2 regions of the Pseudoalteromonas thalassia genome follow, and region 1 is predicted to be linked to the other one. Evidence: riboswitches for the same ligand, from Rfam matches in the RefSeq annotation. Region 1 holds a riboswitch; the other holds the start of a gene.

Region 1 (7,482 bases):
ATGGTCTATGGAACTAAACACAGTATCAAAGTCAAACTGGTTCATCATAGCGCATGGGCCGTAATCAATGGTTTCACCACTCACTAATGTATTGTCTGTATTCATTACACCATGGATGAATCCCACTCGCATCCAACTGATGATAAGCTCAATTTGCTTATCTATGACTGCGGTTAAAAAGTCTACATAACGTTGCTCTGCACGCGTATCTATCTCTGGGAAATGACAACTGAGTGCGTAATCAACTAACTTTTCTAAGCCTTCAATATCGCCCTGGGTTGCTAAATACTGAAATGAACCAACGCGAATATGACTTTTTGCTACGCGAGTTACGACAGCGCCTGGCCGAGGTGGTTGTCGATACACCGTTTCGCCGGTAGTAACAACAGCTAAGCAGCGAGTTGTCGCGACACCTAATGCAGCCATCGCTTCGCTCATTATAAACTCACGAACCGCCGGCCCAATCGCACAACGTCCATCACCACCACGTGAAAACACTGTAGCACCCGCCCCTTTAAGCTGTATGTCCCACAGTACTCCTTCAACGTCTTTAACTGCTCCAAGCAAATGCGCTCTGCCATCCCCCAGACGTGGTGAGAAATGACCAAATTGATGCCCTGAGTAACCTAAAGCAATAGGCTTTACGCTGTCATCAGTTATTGAGCCACTTAACTGTCCTGCTAGGTATTCTGGATCATGATTAATACCAAGCGACTGAGCTAATTTATCATTGAATAACAATAATGCGGGATCAGCGGCGCGAGTAGGCATATCTTCAATAGCCAATAGTTCGCTGATATCGGTATACCTAGTTTGCAGTTTCATAAAAAATCCTATCGCGCAGCTATGCCAACGCGGTTATCGCCTACCCCATAAGCAACTAATTGACTTAACGCTTGCAGGCTAAAGCCACTTTGTTGTTGTAGCTCGTTGAAAAAATCTTGTGCAGCTTGTAATGACTTTTTAGTTTGTAAGCCACCGTCAATTAATTCATGAGCACGTAAATAATTTTCTACGTCTCGAGACAGTAAAAAAGTATCCTTACCCATGGCACGCAATGCATAAGGCCCTGTGTTCCCACCTAGTCGCGCACCATGCTTTTTTAAGTAAGCCCACAAACCGATAATATTATTTACTGGCCAATCAGCTACAAATTGGCTGAAACTACCATGTTTTTCGGCTACTTCATGGATCATGTAGGCATTTTCAGGGATCGTTTGTACTTTTTTAAAGTTACGAATAATACGTTCATCACTGGCTTTTTGCTCGAGCATATCAGGTGGCATCATTAATAGTTTCTCAACACTGAAGTCCCAAAATACCTCTCGAAATCCTGACCACTTACTATTGATAACAGACCAGTAAAAACCACTTTGGAACACTTTACGCGTTAACTCTTCCAACCATAAGTCATCATGCATTTTGGCAATGTCAGAGCTATCAAGCGGGTCAGAAAGCAGTGCAAGTAGCATTTCTTCACTGCCCTTACGGGTGACAGCTCGCTGATAGATATCGTTAAACTTTTCCATTCTTCTTCCAATTCGTCTGGGTAATACTAGTGTACTAAAAACACGCTTATACGTAACCATGTTGCAAAATCGGTCACTAAAAAAACGAATACTCCGCCTTGACACCTAGATGGCTAAAATGCTTTAATCGCCGCTGATACCCTATTTAACTATGTTGGCTTTAAGCTATAAAGCGAGCATAAAGGGCTGGAAGAGGTGCGTTATTCAGGTAGCGTATGGGAGGAGCACAGACTCTGTTGATCATACGTGAGGGGAATTAACGCCGAGAAGTAACACCGTTTGTGAGGTGCTTATTTCGGGCGACTGGGCTGAATCCCAGCGACTGTCACCAACAATAGCAAAATGCTATTGATTAGTTTGGTGGAGAGCTTCTGGTCTTAGTATAATAAGGCCGTTGCGTCTTTATTATTTTAAGCCCATTCGCTCTTCGAATTATACCTTGTTCGAACGACGACATGCGGCTCCATTCAATTGCTCCCGCATAAACTCTTCGAATACCTTATAAGTTCGTGAGAGATGATCAACAATTTTGATTTATACGACTATCCACTATGGACAGCGCTTGTCACGCCATTTTCTGAATCTGGCGAGGTCGATTATACGGCCCTTGGGCAACTGGTCGCCGAGCAGCAAGATGCTAATAACGGCATTTTATTGCTTGGCAGCACCGGCGAAGGACTGGCGCTTTCACTTAAAGAGCAACAAGCCATTGTTGAGCATGTTTGCCAATTATCACCGACTGTACCACTTATGGTCGCTGTGGGCGGCATGAACCTTAAGCAGCAAATTGCTTGGGTTGAATACTGCAACCAACTACCTATTCATGGCTATCTATTGGGCTCTCCTCTGTATGCAAAACCTGGGGTTGTTGGCCAAACACATTGGTTTGAAAGCCTACTTAACGCAAGTCATCACCCTTGTATGTTGTATAACGTACCAGGACGTAGTGCAGTTGAGATTTCACCGCAGGTGATCAAAAACCTTGCTGAGCACAAAAACCTTTGGGCTTTGAAAGAAGCCAGTGGTGACATTAGCAAATTTGAAGGCTTTAGAACGGCGTCACCAACACTGGCTATCTTCAGTGGTGATGATGCACTTATGCCGTATTTTGCTCAAGCTGGTGCAAAAGGCTTAGTTTCGGTTGCCGCAAATGCTTGGCCGAGTCAAACCCATGAGTTTGTTAAACGCAGTTTAAGTGGTCAATATCCAAATCTATTCACCGATTGGTCGCAAGCGATTCAAAGCTTATTTGCTGTCGCAAATCCAATCCCCGTAAAAGTACTGATGCACCTGCAAGGTAAAATAAATACCCCGCATTTACGTCCGCCGCTTACGCATTTAGAGCTAGAGCAAACAGACAGCATCACCCACGCAAACAACACTATTTTATCTTGGAACTAAAAACAGGTTTTATCATGAGCTGGTTAGAATTATTAAACAACTTAGAATCGGGCGCAGTGCGCGCAGCTACACAAGACGAAAATGGCAACTGGCATGCCAATGTTGAAGTTAAACAAGGCATTTTAGAAGCCTTCAAAAATGGTACTAATACCGAGTTCCCGGGTGGTTTTGTGGATAAGCACAACCTAGCACCACAGGGCTTTGCTGCAAATGCCGGCGTGCGTATGGTACCAGGTGGTAGCAGTGTTCGTCGTGGCGCACACGTTGCTAAAGGCACGATTATTATGCCACCAGCGTATGTAAATATTGGTGCGTTCATCGACGAAGGCACGATGGTCGACAGTCACGCATTAGTGGGTTCATGCGCACAAGTAGGTAAAAATGTTCACCTAAGTGCAGCAGTACAGTTAGGTGGCGTGCTTGAGCCAATTGGTGCCAGCCCTGTGGTTATTGAAGATGACGCTTTCATCGGTGCAGGCTGCGTTATTGTTGAAGGTGTGGTTGTGAAAAAAGGTGCTGTACTTGCGCCGGGTGTGCGCTTATCTGCAACCATCCCTGTCTACGATTGTGTTAATGAGCGCCAGCTAAACAAAGGTGAAGCAATTCCAGAAAACGCGATTGTAATCCCAGGTTCTCGCCCTGCTTCAAATGCATGGGCTCGCGAGCAAGGTTTAAGCATGTCTTGTGCATTGATCGTGAAATACCGTGACGAACAAAGCGATGCATCATTATTGTTAGAAGAGGTTTTACGTTAATGAGCTTTTTGAGCACGCCCATCAAGCAAGCGGTTGAACAAGTTTCAACACATCTTGATACGCCATTTTTTATCTATGATTTAGATAAATTAACTGCACATTTAAATCAACTAACTGCGCAAACCGATGTGAAACTTTGGTATGCAGTTAAGGCCAACCCGCTGTCTCGCATTATTCAATGTTTAAACAGCGCAGGGTTTAATTTTGATGTTGCGAGTAAAGGTGAACTTGAGCAAGTACTTGCCCAAGGCATCGATAGCGAGCGCGTGCTCAACACTGGGCCTGCAAAGAGCCCTGCACAAATTTCACATTTTATTGCTCGCGGCGTACGTACCTTCGTGGCCGAGAGCATAAACCAAGTTCGCTGGTTAAATGAGCAAGCAACGAAAGCAAATTGTCAGCTGCAAGTTCTGTTGCGTGTACAACTTCGTTGGCCAGACAGCGAAAAGAACCCACTTGGCGGCGATAGCCTTACTCCTTTTGGTTTGGGTTGTGATGAGTGGCAAGCACTCACAGTCAGTGATTACCCTGCTCTTAACTTTGATGGCCTGCATATTTTCCAATGGGGCAATATGCTGAGCACTGACAAACTCGCCGAGCTATGGCATGCGATGATTGCGCCCTTACAACAACTAGCAAGCGCGTTAAATATTAACCTTAATATTCTCGATTTAGGGGGTGGCTTAGGCATTCCTTATACTCAAGATGCTAACCGACTCGATTGGTCTGCACTTATCGAGACTCTGGCGAGTATTAAAGCAGATGCCGGTGTCAAAGAGCTTTGGATGGAACTTGGCCGCTATGCGGTGGGCGAATGCGGCCATTACGCCACACCAGTTGTTGAACGCAAAGAAAATTACAATCAACAGCAGGTGATTTTATCAGGCGGTATTAACCATTTACTTCGCCCTGCTGTAACAAGCCAAGATTTTCCTGCGGCGTTACTGCGTGAGTCAGCGGCTGAGCCAAGTGCAATGACTTTATACGGGCCACTTTGCACTGCACTTGATTGCTTAGGTGAGCACCAACTAGCTAGTGATTTAAGTGAGCAAGACTGGTTGGTATTCAGCCAATGTGGCGCGTATGGCTTTACCGAAAGTATGCCGTACTTTTTATGCCACGAATTAGCGGCTGAATACATCCTTGAACAAGGCAATATTGAGTGCATTCGTAGCGCTGAAGATGCCAGCTATTATTTAAGGTAATCACCATGAGTAAAGAATTAATCAGCCAAGAGAATATTGTGGTTGGCGAAATTGCCAACGGCCTACCACTGACAATTCCTGTGTATCGTTTAAAAGGCGATGGCACAGGGCCAAACGTGTATATACAAGCTAATATGCACGGTGCAGAAGTACAAGGTAACGCTGTAATTTATCAATTGCTTGAGCAATTAAAATCACTCAAGCTGCGTGGCGATATTACCCTAGTGCCTTATGCCAACCCAATTGGTTGTAATCAAAAGTCAGGTGAGTTTACTCTAGGTCGCTTCGATCCAATCACTGGCACCAACTGGAACCGCATGTACCGCTTTAATAAAGCATTACCATCACAAATTGCTGAACAGCACAAAGACAGTGATGATGCGACCCTTAAAGCTGCGTTTAAACAGGCACTCGTTGCTGACATCGACAGCCAATTAACGGGCCCAGATTACAGCTTAACAACGGGTAAGCGCATTGCACTTAACTTGCAAAAGCTTGCCCATCAGGCTGATATTGTTTTAGATCTTCACACAGGGCCTATCTCAAGTAAGCACTTATATTGCCCCCAATACGCCAAAGCCAGCGCGAGCTATTTTAATATTGAGCATGTGTTATTGATCCCAAGTGATTTTGATGGCGCAATGGATGAAGCGAGTTTCTGCCCGTGGTGGTCGTTATCTGAAGAGCTTGCCAAACAAGGCCGTGAATTTGCAGTTCAAGTCGAAGCATTTACCGTTGAACTTGGTAGCCAAGAAAAAATCGATTTAAGTGCAGCCCTTGAAGACGCCAATAGCATTTTAAGTTACCTCAATCATAAAGAGGTATTGGTTGATGCCGCATATCAACCAAAAGCGATGACACGCTATGCATGTATGCTTGAAGATTATGTAGCTTACTACGCACCTATGGGTGGCATGGTAGAATACCTTGCACCACTCGGTGGCCATATTAAAGCAGGCGAACCAATTGCTCATATTTTACGAATGGAGCGCTACCTTTCTGAGCAGCCACTACAAACATTGAGTTTTGATAAAGACGCCATCGCTATTTTGCATTTTGCCTCAGCAAGCGTGAATCAAGGCACCGAACTTTATAAATTTTTTACCAACGTATTTGAGCTATAAGCTCACCCCTTCTCATTGCGTGAGAGTCGACGGCTTATGCCCTTAGGCCGTCACAGCAGGGCTCCAAGCTTAGCTTGGGGCTCTCTATTTACCTAAAATATCAACAATTCAGTATAAGTTCACGGTTACTTATGTAAAAATCGTTATAATTATTCTTACTTATAAGTCTATTCAAAAGGGAACTGCAATGGGATGGCGCATTTGGCTGGCAGCTGCTGGCTTATTTTCTGTACCTGTATTTGCTCAAACTGAACAACCACAAACCAATGAACAAGATGACGCGCTTGAACTCGTAAAGCAGTGTATTTTGAATGAAGCCATTGGCGGTGACGGCAAACAAACACTCGAAGAACTTCGTAAAAAATGCTCTGACTTAGACGAGAGTAAAAAACTTACCGCTTTAGACAAACGTAAAGCCCGTGAAGAAGTGAGCAAGAAAAACCGTAATGTGATCACTCCTCATAAGCGTAACTACATTTTACCGCTTTCATATGTATCTAATCCGAATGAGCGCCCATTTGATGGTTTAAAAGATCTTGCTGAGCAAACTGATGGTGAACCACTTGATAACCTTGAAGTGAAATATCAACTATCAATTAAAGTACCTATTTTCGAAGGCTTCTCAGATAAAGATCAGGGCGTATTCTTTGCGTTTACCATGCAATCGTTTTGGCAGTTTTATAACAAAGATATTTCATCACCGTTTCGTGAAACAAACTACGAACCAGAGATCTTCTGGGTGAACTACCTTGATCCTGAGCATGTACTTTGGGGCGATGAAATGGCAATTGCAATTGGTGCATCACATCAATCTAATGGTCGCAGCCAACCTAATTCACGTTCATGGAACCGTATCTATGCCGATTTCTTGTGGGAAAAAGACGGCTTTGTATTTAGCTTTAAGCCTTGGTACCGAATTCCGGAAGATAAAAAAGACGATGAATTAGAAGCGCGTGGCGATGACAACCCTGATATTTACAAATACATGGGTTACTTTGAGTTCTCAGGTGCATACCGTTATAACGAGCATGAATTTAGCTTTATGACCCGTAATAACTTAAATTCAGATAACCGTGGTGCAATCCAATTAGATTGGTCTTTCCCTCTATGGGGCAGATTACGTGGTTACGCACAATACTTTAATGGTTATGGCGAGAGCTTAATTGATTACAACGCCGATATTGAACGTTTTGGTGTGGGTATTCTGTTAACTGACTTGCTTTAACTACAGTATTAACTGACTTACTTTAACTGCAATAAAGAGCGAGCTTTAGTTAGCTCGCTCTGAATATGCGTTATTTTTTAACAATGAAGTGACCTTCAAATTCAGCAACTAACACATCACCATCATATACATTCACTGGTACATGGTAGCTTGCTTTGCCACTGTCTTCTAAATCCGCTAACTTGCCTTTACAGCCAGCCAGCTCAACACTACCACGAGGGTCGTTATTCAGTGGTTTAAGGT
Region 2 (7,482 bases), on a different contig from region 1:
CTGGGATCATAAGGCTCCAGTAAATTCAGACTTTGGTGTTAGCGATTAGTAGTAAATTATGTAATTGAGAATAGTTTTATGCTGTCGATGCTGCTAGAATCCGCGCCGAAACACTCGTCTTACAATTTTTACATTATTATAAAGGTTGTTCAAACACCATGGTAACCCCACTTATCCTAACCCTGATAGCGGTGGCATTTTTGCTTATCGTTATAGAGGATATTATCCATGTTAACAAGGCCAAAACGACGCTTTTTTTTGGTACTTTATGCTGGATTATCTTATTTATCTCTCCGATTCATGGGCAAAGCCCAGAAACCATACAACATCAACTGGATCACAATATATTAGAAATCGCGACTTTGTGGCTATTTTTAATGGCTGCGATGACCTTTGTAGCGTATTTAAACTCTAAAGGCTTTATCCAGAATATTGTGCATAAAATTATGCCAAATCAAATCAGTGAACGAAAGCTGATGTTTTTGATTGGTGGTTTTGCGTTTTTATTTTCATCGATATCAGACAACATAACCGCAACTTTAATCTCGCTTGCGGTAGTGATGTCACTGAAGTTAGATCCTAAAAAATTAATAAAATACGCAACCTTAATTGTATTCAGTGTTAACTCGGGTGGGGTGTCGTTGATCACGGGTGATGTTACAACGCTAATGATTTTCTTAGACGAAAAAGTCACCATTGCTAACTTGTTATTATTAATTGTACCTGCACTTGCAAGTGTTGCATTGTTAGCGGCAATGTTATCGGTGGGTATGTCGGGTAATGTGGTATTTGAAAAGCAAACAGCTCGTCGTATAGAAAAAACCGATATTACCATTGCGGTTATCTTCTTCTCGACCATCATAGCCACGTTAACTTTAAGCGTACTTTATAGTGTGCCACCGCTATTAACCTTTTTATTTGGTTTATCACTGATGTTTTTGGTTGCGCAATTTTTAATGCGCAAAAAAGATGTGAACAAAAAAATCATCGATTATATTCGTGAAATTGAGTACGACACCTTATTGTTCTTTGTGGGTGTGTTATTGCTGGTTGGCGCATTAAAAGAAGTTGGCATGCTTGCTAAATTTACTAACCTTTATGAATTGATGGCGCCTGAATATGCCAATTACTTAATGGGGCTATTATCGGCGGCGGTAGATAACGTACCTTTAACTGCAGCACTCTTAAAAGCAGATATTGTGATGAGTCCACAGCAATGGCTATCATTTACTTACGCAACAGGGGTAGGTGGCTCAATGCTTATTATCGGTTCTGCGGCGGGTATTATCGCTATGAGTAAAGTAAAAGCGCTTACATTTATGAGTTACCTAAGAATGTCGGTGTATTTATTGATTTCATACACAGTAGGTTATTACGGTTCGCACTTAGCGGGCAGTTTAATTTCATAAAACAACTTGACAGCTAGACGTCTAAACGTTAACTTTCGAAGCCTGCTTTTAACAGCAGGCTTTGTTATTTTAACCAGGTGTTAACTTAACATTCAGAAGAGGTGCGATACTTAGGTAGTTAATGTGAGGTGACGAACGCCGATGACCATTAATGAGGGAAGTACTCGCCGAGAAAATTATCCGGACGTCACGGTTATTTTTCGGTTTATGGGGCTGAATCCTCAAAACTGTCACCAAACTAGGTGGAGAGCTTCTGGCATGGACTACTCTTTATTTTCAAAGCACCCCCTTGCCGAGTTCTTCTTGATTTACTGTGGATAGTTTTCCACAAAAGGAGACGACATGAATACCCAATTAGCCGCCAATACAAAATCAGATTACGTTGTTGCAAAATTTGGCGGTACCAGTGTAGCTAACTTTGATGCTATGAGCCGCTGCGCAGAAATCGTTTGTGCTGATAACCAAGTACGTATTGTTGCTGTGAGTGCCAGTGCTGGCGTGACAAACCATTTAGTTGCATTGTGTAAACGTGATTTGAGCGCGGTTGAGCGTGATGAGCACATTACCGGCGTAGTCGCCATTCAAGAAGCAATTTTGGCAGAGCTGTCGCTCGATGCTGATTTAGCACATGGCTTTAATGAAACGCTTAAGGCTTTTCAAACTTTGGCATCAGAAGGGGTTAAGTCAGCAGCTGAGCAAGATGAGCTACTGAGCTTTGGTGAGCGTTTATCATCGTATTTGTTCACTAAAGTATTACGTGGTCAAGGTCTTGATGCGGTGCGTTTTGATGTACGTAAGGTGCTAAAAACAGATAGCCAATTTGCTAAAGCAACACCTAATGTTGCAGCAACCGCTGCGGCTGCTAAAGAGCATTTAGTGCCGCTACTTGATGAGCAAGTTGTGGTAACTCAAGGCTTTATTGGTAGCAATGAACATAATCAAACAACGACTTTAGGGCGTGGTGGTTCAGATTACAGTGCTGCATTACTCGCTGAAGCAATTAACGCAAAAAGCGTGCATATTTGGACCGATGTTGTGGGTATTTTCAGTACTGATCCGCGTTTATGCGCCAAAGCAAGCCCAATTGCTCGCTTAAGCTTTGATGAAGCGGCAGAAATGGCCACGTTTGGAGCAAAAGTGCTGCATCCTGCAACTATCTTACCAGCGAGCCGTAGCCATATTAGTGTGTTTGTTGGTTCAAGCCGTGAGCCGCAATTAGGCGGTACATGGATTGAAAAAGAAAAGTCTCAGCAACCGGGTATTCGTGCAGTAACGCAGCGTAAAAACCAAATTCTATTAACCGTTAAAAGCCCAGAAATGCTTCTTGCGAGTGGTTTCTTAGCACGTGTATTCACCATTTTAAGTGAGTTTAATATTTCGGTTGATTTGGTTACTACCTCAGAGATCAGTGTTGCAATTACTTTAGATAACGCGCCAAATGCATCACGTCCTGAGCTTGATCAAGCCTGTTTAGATAAGCTTTCTGAGTTTTGTCATGTATCGGTTGAGAACAACTTGACGCTGGTGGCTTTAATTGGTTCTGAAATTCAATTACGTCAGCAAGAAATGAACTTAATGCAGGTATTAAGTGACTTTAATATTCGTTTAATTTGCCACGGTGCAAGTAAACATAACTTGTGCTTCTTAGTTGAGCAAAGCGAGTCAGATGAAGTCGTGCAGGCTATTCATAGCCGACTATTAGAAAGCCAAGTCGCGGCGTAACTCGTTAAAGTTAATAAAAGAGCACTGCCAGTCAGTGCTTTTTTGTGCCACAACACTTATATCAAAGCCTTCAATAGAGTTACTATTCGCGCTGAAATTATGTTTGCTCAATTCTTCAAATACATTAGGAGCAAGTAGTTTCGCAATTGGCTGTGCACTTGCTTTGGCAAGCGCTTCTTTTAATGTCCAGATTCTAAAAAAGCACTGTGCCTGCTCATCGGGAGTGTCAAAACGGCTAATTAAGTCAACTTCATCTTGATGATAAAAATGCTTTGCAAGTTTGATAAAAGGGCGAGGCTTGCTGCTTTGTTCAATATCAAAACCAAATAGCTGCTGCTCTGGGTTAAGAGCTGCACCGATTAAACCATTTGAATGAGATAAACAGGTCCACACAGGTTCTCTAACCGGGGTATGTAGCTTTAGCTTGCTGTCTTTGTCATCAAACTGGCTCGATATTTCATTGAGGGCTAAATCGTCATTAGGGTAAGCGTGTTGATACAAATATTTTAACGTTAAGCGAGTCGCTAAGTACTCTTGCTTGGCAGCAGGGACTTTGCGTTTTTCAAGCACACTTAATTCAAACTCACTGAGTAATTTATCAACGGGTAAACTTGCAACATCAATACGTGCTGCATCCATCAGCATAATTTTTTTGGCCGTTGATTGGCTTTGCTGCTCGATGATAAGAGTATTCGAAAAGTAGTGACAGCTCATGGTTTAACGCTTACACGAAGGCTCGTATTTAGTTTTGTTTATTTTTACAGCAGATGCACATTTATAGGCACGAACAAACGCAAATAGTTTACGCAGTTGACTGTAATTATGGTTTAATGAGGAAAAATAATAACAGATTTGTAGGTGTATGGCACAAGTTCGTGACGGCTTTCAAAGTCGATTAGGTTTCGTTTTAGCAGCTTCTGGTGCGGCGGTAGGGTTAGGTAATATTTGGGGCTTTCCAACACAAGCGGCAAACCATGGCGGCGGTGCATTCTTACTTGTTTATTTTATTGTTATTTTCTTATTAGCGCTTCCGGCTCTTTATACTGAGCTATATTTAGGTCATCAAGCACAAGCTAATCCTGTAAAAGCATTATCAAATGCATGGCAAGATACAGCGCCTAAAGTAGGCGCTGCAGCAGGCTATATTGGCTTGTTTGGTGCGATTGTAATGCTAAGCTTTTATTCGATTGTCGCAGGCTGGATGCTCGCTTATGCCCTTGAGCCAATCGCAAACTTCTTTGGTTTTACTGAGTTAAGTAACTTTTTGCACAGCGACTCCATGGCACGCAACTTTGTGTTTACACCGCTGATGCTTATTCTTACTGCGAGTATTATTTTAAAAGGCGTTAAATCAGGTATCGAAACTTGGTCACGCCGCTTAATGCCATTATTGCTAGTGTTATTAGTGGCGTTAATTGCTTATATCGCCACACTTGATGGTGCGATGGATGGTTTTGCAGCCTACTTAGTACCAGATTTTAGTCAAATTCTTGATGCAAACTTAATTATTGCGGCAATGGGGCAAGCGTTCTTTTCATTGTCGTTAGGTGTAGGATGTATGATGGTTTATGGCTCTTATTTAAAACCAGATGCGAACCTACCTAGATTAACTGGCACTGTAGCTCTACTTGATACCGGTGTGGCCTTTTTAGCAGGTTTATTGATTATTCCGGCTATTTTTGTTGCTCAGCATAACGGTGTAGAGGTATTTAGCGGTGGTAAATTGGTTGGTGAAGGGCAGTTAATATTTGCGATTTTACCTGAGCTGTTTAGCACTATGGGCCAAGTGGGTTTACTCGTTGGCTTATTATTCTTTGTATTAATGTCGATTGCCTCAGTGACATCAACCATCTCATCGACCGAAATTCCAGTGGCATTTTTAGTTGAGAATCACAGTATTGAGCGAAAAAAAGCGACTTTATTTGTAACGCTAGTCGTCTTTATCGCTTCATCACTTATCATCTTAAACTTTGACTGGTTATTTGGCTTAGTGATTATGGTGCTTACACAGTACCAATTACCTTTAATGGGACTGTTCTACTTCATTACTGTTGGCTGGTTATGGCAGCGTGGTAATAAATTGCATCAAGTATCTAGCGGCCCCCATTATTGGTTTGCCCAGTATATTCGCTTTGTTTGTCCGCTATTAATGACGGCGGTTTTTGTGAACGTGGCGTTGTTGAAATAGAAACTTGAGTTACTAGTCTCTAGTTTCAAGGGAAAAGTAAAAGGCGTAGGGTTTAAACCTAAGCCGCTCAGTTAAAATGGTGCTGCACTATTAGCTAATCCAGCTAAAGCAACTTCAACTCGCAAATCAACAAAGGAGTTGTAGTTGTTTTCGTGCATTTTTGACATGTTTTGATGTCGCTATAATAAGAAGTGATACAGTTTTTTAATTAAAAAATACTCAATGCTAACCACTTAAATTCGGCAGTGCTTAACACATTTCTTATTAGCCAACAGAGGAAATATGGATAAAAGCTTTATTAAAAAAATCCTTGCTGTAGCTATTCCCCTCTATATTCTCTACGGTTGGTATAGTTCATACGAGTCCCAATCCACAGGTGAAGATATTTTAAAAGAACTGTCTCTACTAACAGTTCAAGAGATTGAATCAATTTCAAAATGGGATACAAACATTGGGCAGGAAAGACAGCAGTTCAATATTCCAGATAAAATACTTCAGGAGTTTTTGCATTCGCTTAAAAACTCACGCTCTGCCATGTTTACTAGAAGTCCATCTCCATATGAAAAAGTATTTATCAGAATAAGAACAAAGGCAGATACTTACGATCTAGAATTTTTGGTTCACGATAACGAAGATATGGCGATCAATTTTAACCTAGTGAAAAGGCGTTGGTTTGGTACTAGTAGCTTCACCCAAGAAAATTTTGGAAGCTTTAGAAGCAAAGATCTTAGACGCTTTCTCGGCCAAATTAAGTAAACAATTTTTGTCTATTTAATTTAGGATTGCTTTTTCTTTGCAAGATAAATTGAACTGACATCAATGAACCTATGAATAATAATACAAACGCGGTATCTTTATCGGAAGAGTCGATATCTCCCAATGTTTATATGTGTTTCCCCTGAAGGGTGAACTCATGAACAATCGGAAGTTTTTCCATCTGAAAAAGTATATATATACCCACGAATTTCCCAATAAGTTTTGAATAGTTTTCATCGTACCTTGTTCTGAATAAGACTCATCTAGAGTCTTTTCACTATTCAACCAAATGATTTCAATCTCTTATCCAACCAATTCTATTTTTATTATATTTACCGAATTACATAATCTTTTCTGCAGTTACAGGCCTTTTAGCTAGCCCTAGTTGCATTACTAGTGCGAAGCCATTCCATGTTCGATAGCGTACGTTGCTGAAGAATGAGACTGTTCCAAAAGGCTAGCGCTTCTTCTCGCGTAAATAAACAATCAACCGACAGCGTGCAAGCTAGCTTGGTGCTTTTCATCGTAAATGGATATGTTTGATATTGCCGCTACCAATTTTGCTGGTTCAGGCAGTGTTGCAACTGGATATTCCAGCTACCTTTCAGGGGAGTACTTGATTACTCGGGGTTTATCTAGTCGCTCTAGCATTTAGTAATTTTACAACAGCTTACTTGCAATTCTATATACGGTTCAGTGAAGGAAGGCCAGTCCATCTGGCTAGATTTCTATCCCACAAAAAAGCACCATGATTAAGTTAACTAACTCAATTATGGCGCTTTTTAATTAAATATTAAGTCACTAGCAGCAGATTTACTGAACGGATTGGGTTTAAACCTCACGCCTTTTTTAATTTAAGGTGCGCTTGCTTTAAATAACTTCGTTAGTTAATGGTAAACCTTGGCTTATTTCATTGGCGCTTTGCAATGTAGTGCAGGCTATTTCGCTAAGTGCTTCTTGGGTGAAGAAGCCTTGGTGGCCTGTGACTAACACATTCGAAAAGCTAATAAGGCGTGAAAAAATATCGTCTTGCATGATTTCTTCACGGTGATCTTTAAAGAATAACTCTGACTCTTGCTCATACACATCAAGCCCTAAGTGTCCCAGCTTTCTAGACTTAAGCGCTTGTATACAGGCTTGGGTATCGAGAAGTGCACCACGAGAGGTGTTAATCAGCATGACACCGTCTTTCATCTTCTTAAATGCGCTAGCATCAATTAAATGATGGGTATGCTCGTTGAGCGGGCAGTGCAATGAGATGACATCACTTTGTGTGAGTAATGTGTCTAAATCACATAGGGTGTAAGGGCCTTCACCAGCCATTGGGTCACAAACGAGTACTTTCGCCCCAAAGCCATTTAAGATATTTACCAGTGCTAGGCCGATTTTGCCACAGCCTATAATCCC

Evidence for each region. A riboswitch is a leader RNA that binds a small molecule or an ion and turns the genes downstream of it on or off. The one in region 1 is predicted to bind lysine.
Region 2: it holds a riboswitch for lysine, as region 1 does, so the genes downstream of both, lysC (lysine-sensitive aspartokinase 3) here and dapA (4-hydroxy-tetrahydrodipicolinate synthase) in region 1, are expected to answer to the same signal.

Annotation. Positions count from the first base shown of each region.
Region 1 covers NZ_JBMMUE010000009.1:97,774-105,255, forward strand. Annotated here, with positions in the region: gene AAEU31_RS12185 (protein adenylyltransferase SelO) at 1-825, opposite strand, end outside; gene AAEU31_RS12190 (DNA-3-methyladenine glycosylase I) at 834-1,529, opposite strand; lysine riboswitch at 1,712-1,908, shown strand; gene dapA (4-hydroxy-tetrahydrodipicolinate synthase) at 2,046-2,930, shown strand; gene AAEU31_RS12200 (2,3,4,5-tetrahydropyridine-2,6-dicarboxylate N-succinyltransferase) at 2,945-3,685, shown strand; gene AAEU31_RS12205 (PLP-dependent decarboxylase) at 3,685-4,890, shown strand; gene AAEU31_RS12210 (succinylglutamate desuccinylase/aspartoacylase family protein) at 4,896-6,014, shown strand; gene AAEU31_RS12215 (phospholipase A) at 6,202-7,239, shown strand; gene AAEU31_RS12220 (bifunctional GNAT family N-acetyltransferase/hotdog fold thioesterase) at 7,310-7,482, opposite strand, start outside.
Region 2 covers NZ_JBMMUE010000019.1:23,275-30,756, forward strand. Annotated here, with positions in the region: gene AAEU31_RS18005 (MksB family condensin complex protein) at 1-10, opposite strand, end outside; gene nhaD (sodium:proton antiporter NhaD) at 159-1,409, shown strand; lysine riboswitch at 1,498-1,670, shown strand; gene lysC (lysine-sensitive aspartokinase 3) at 1,752-3,131, shown strand; gene AAEU31_RS18020 (4'-phosphopantetheinyl transferase family protein) at 3,108-3,845, opposite strand; gene AAEU31_RS18025 (sodium-dependent transporter) at 3,994-5,319, shown strand; gene AAEU31_RS18030 (hypothetical protein) at 5,602-6,075, shown strand; gene AAEU31_RS18035 (2-hydroxyacid dehydrogenase) at 6,946-7,482, opposite strand, start outside.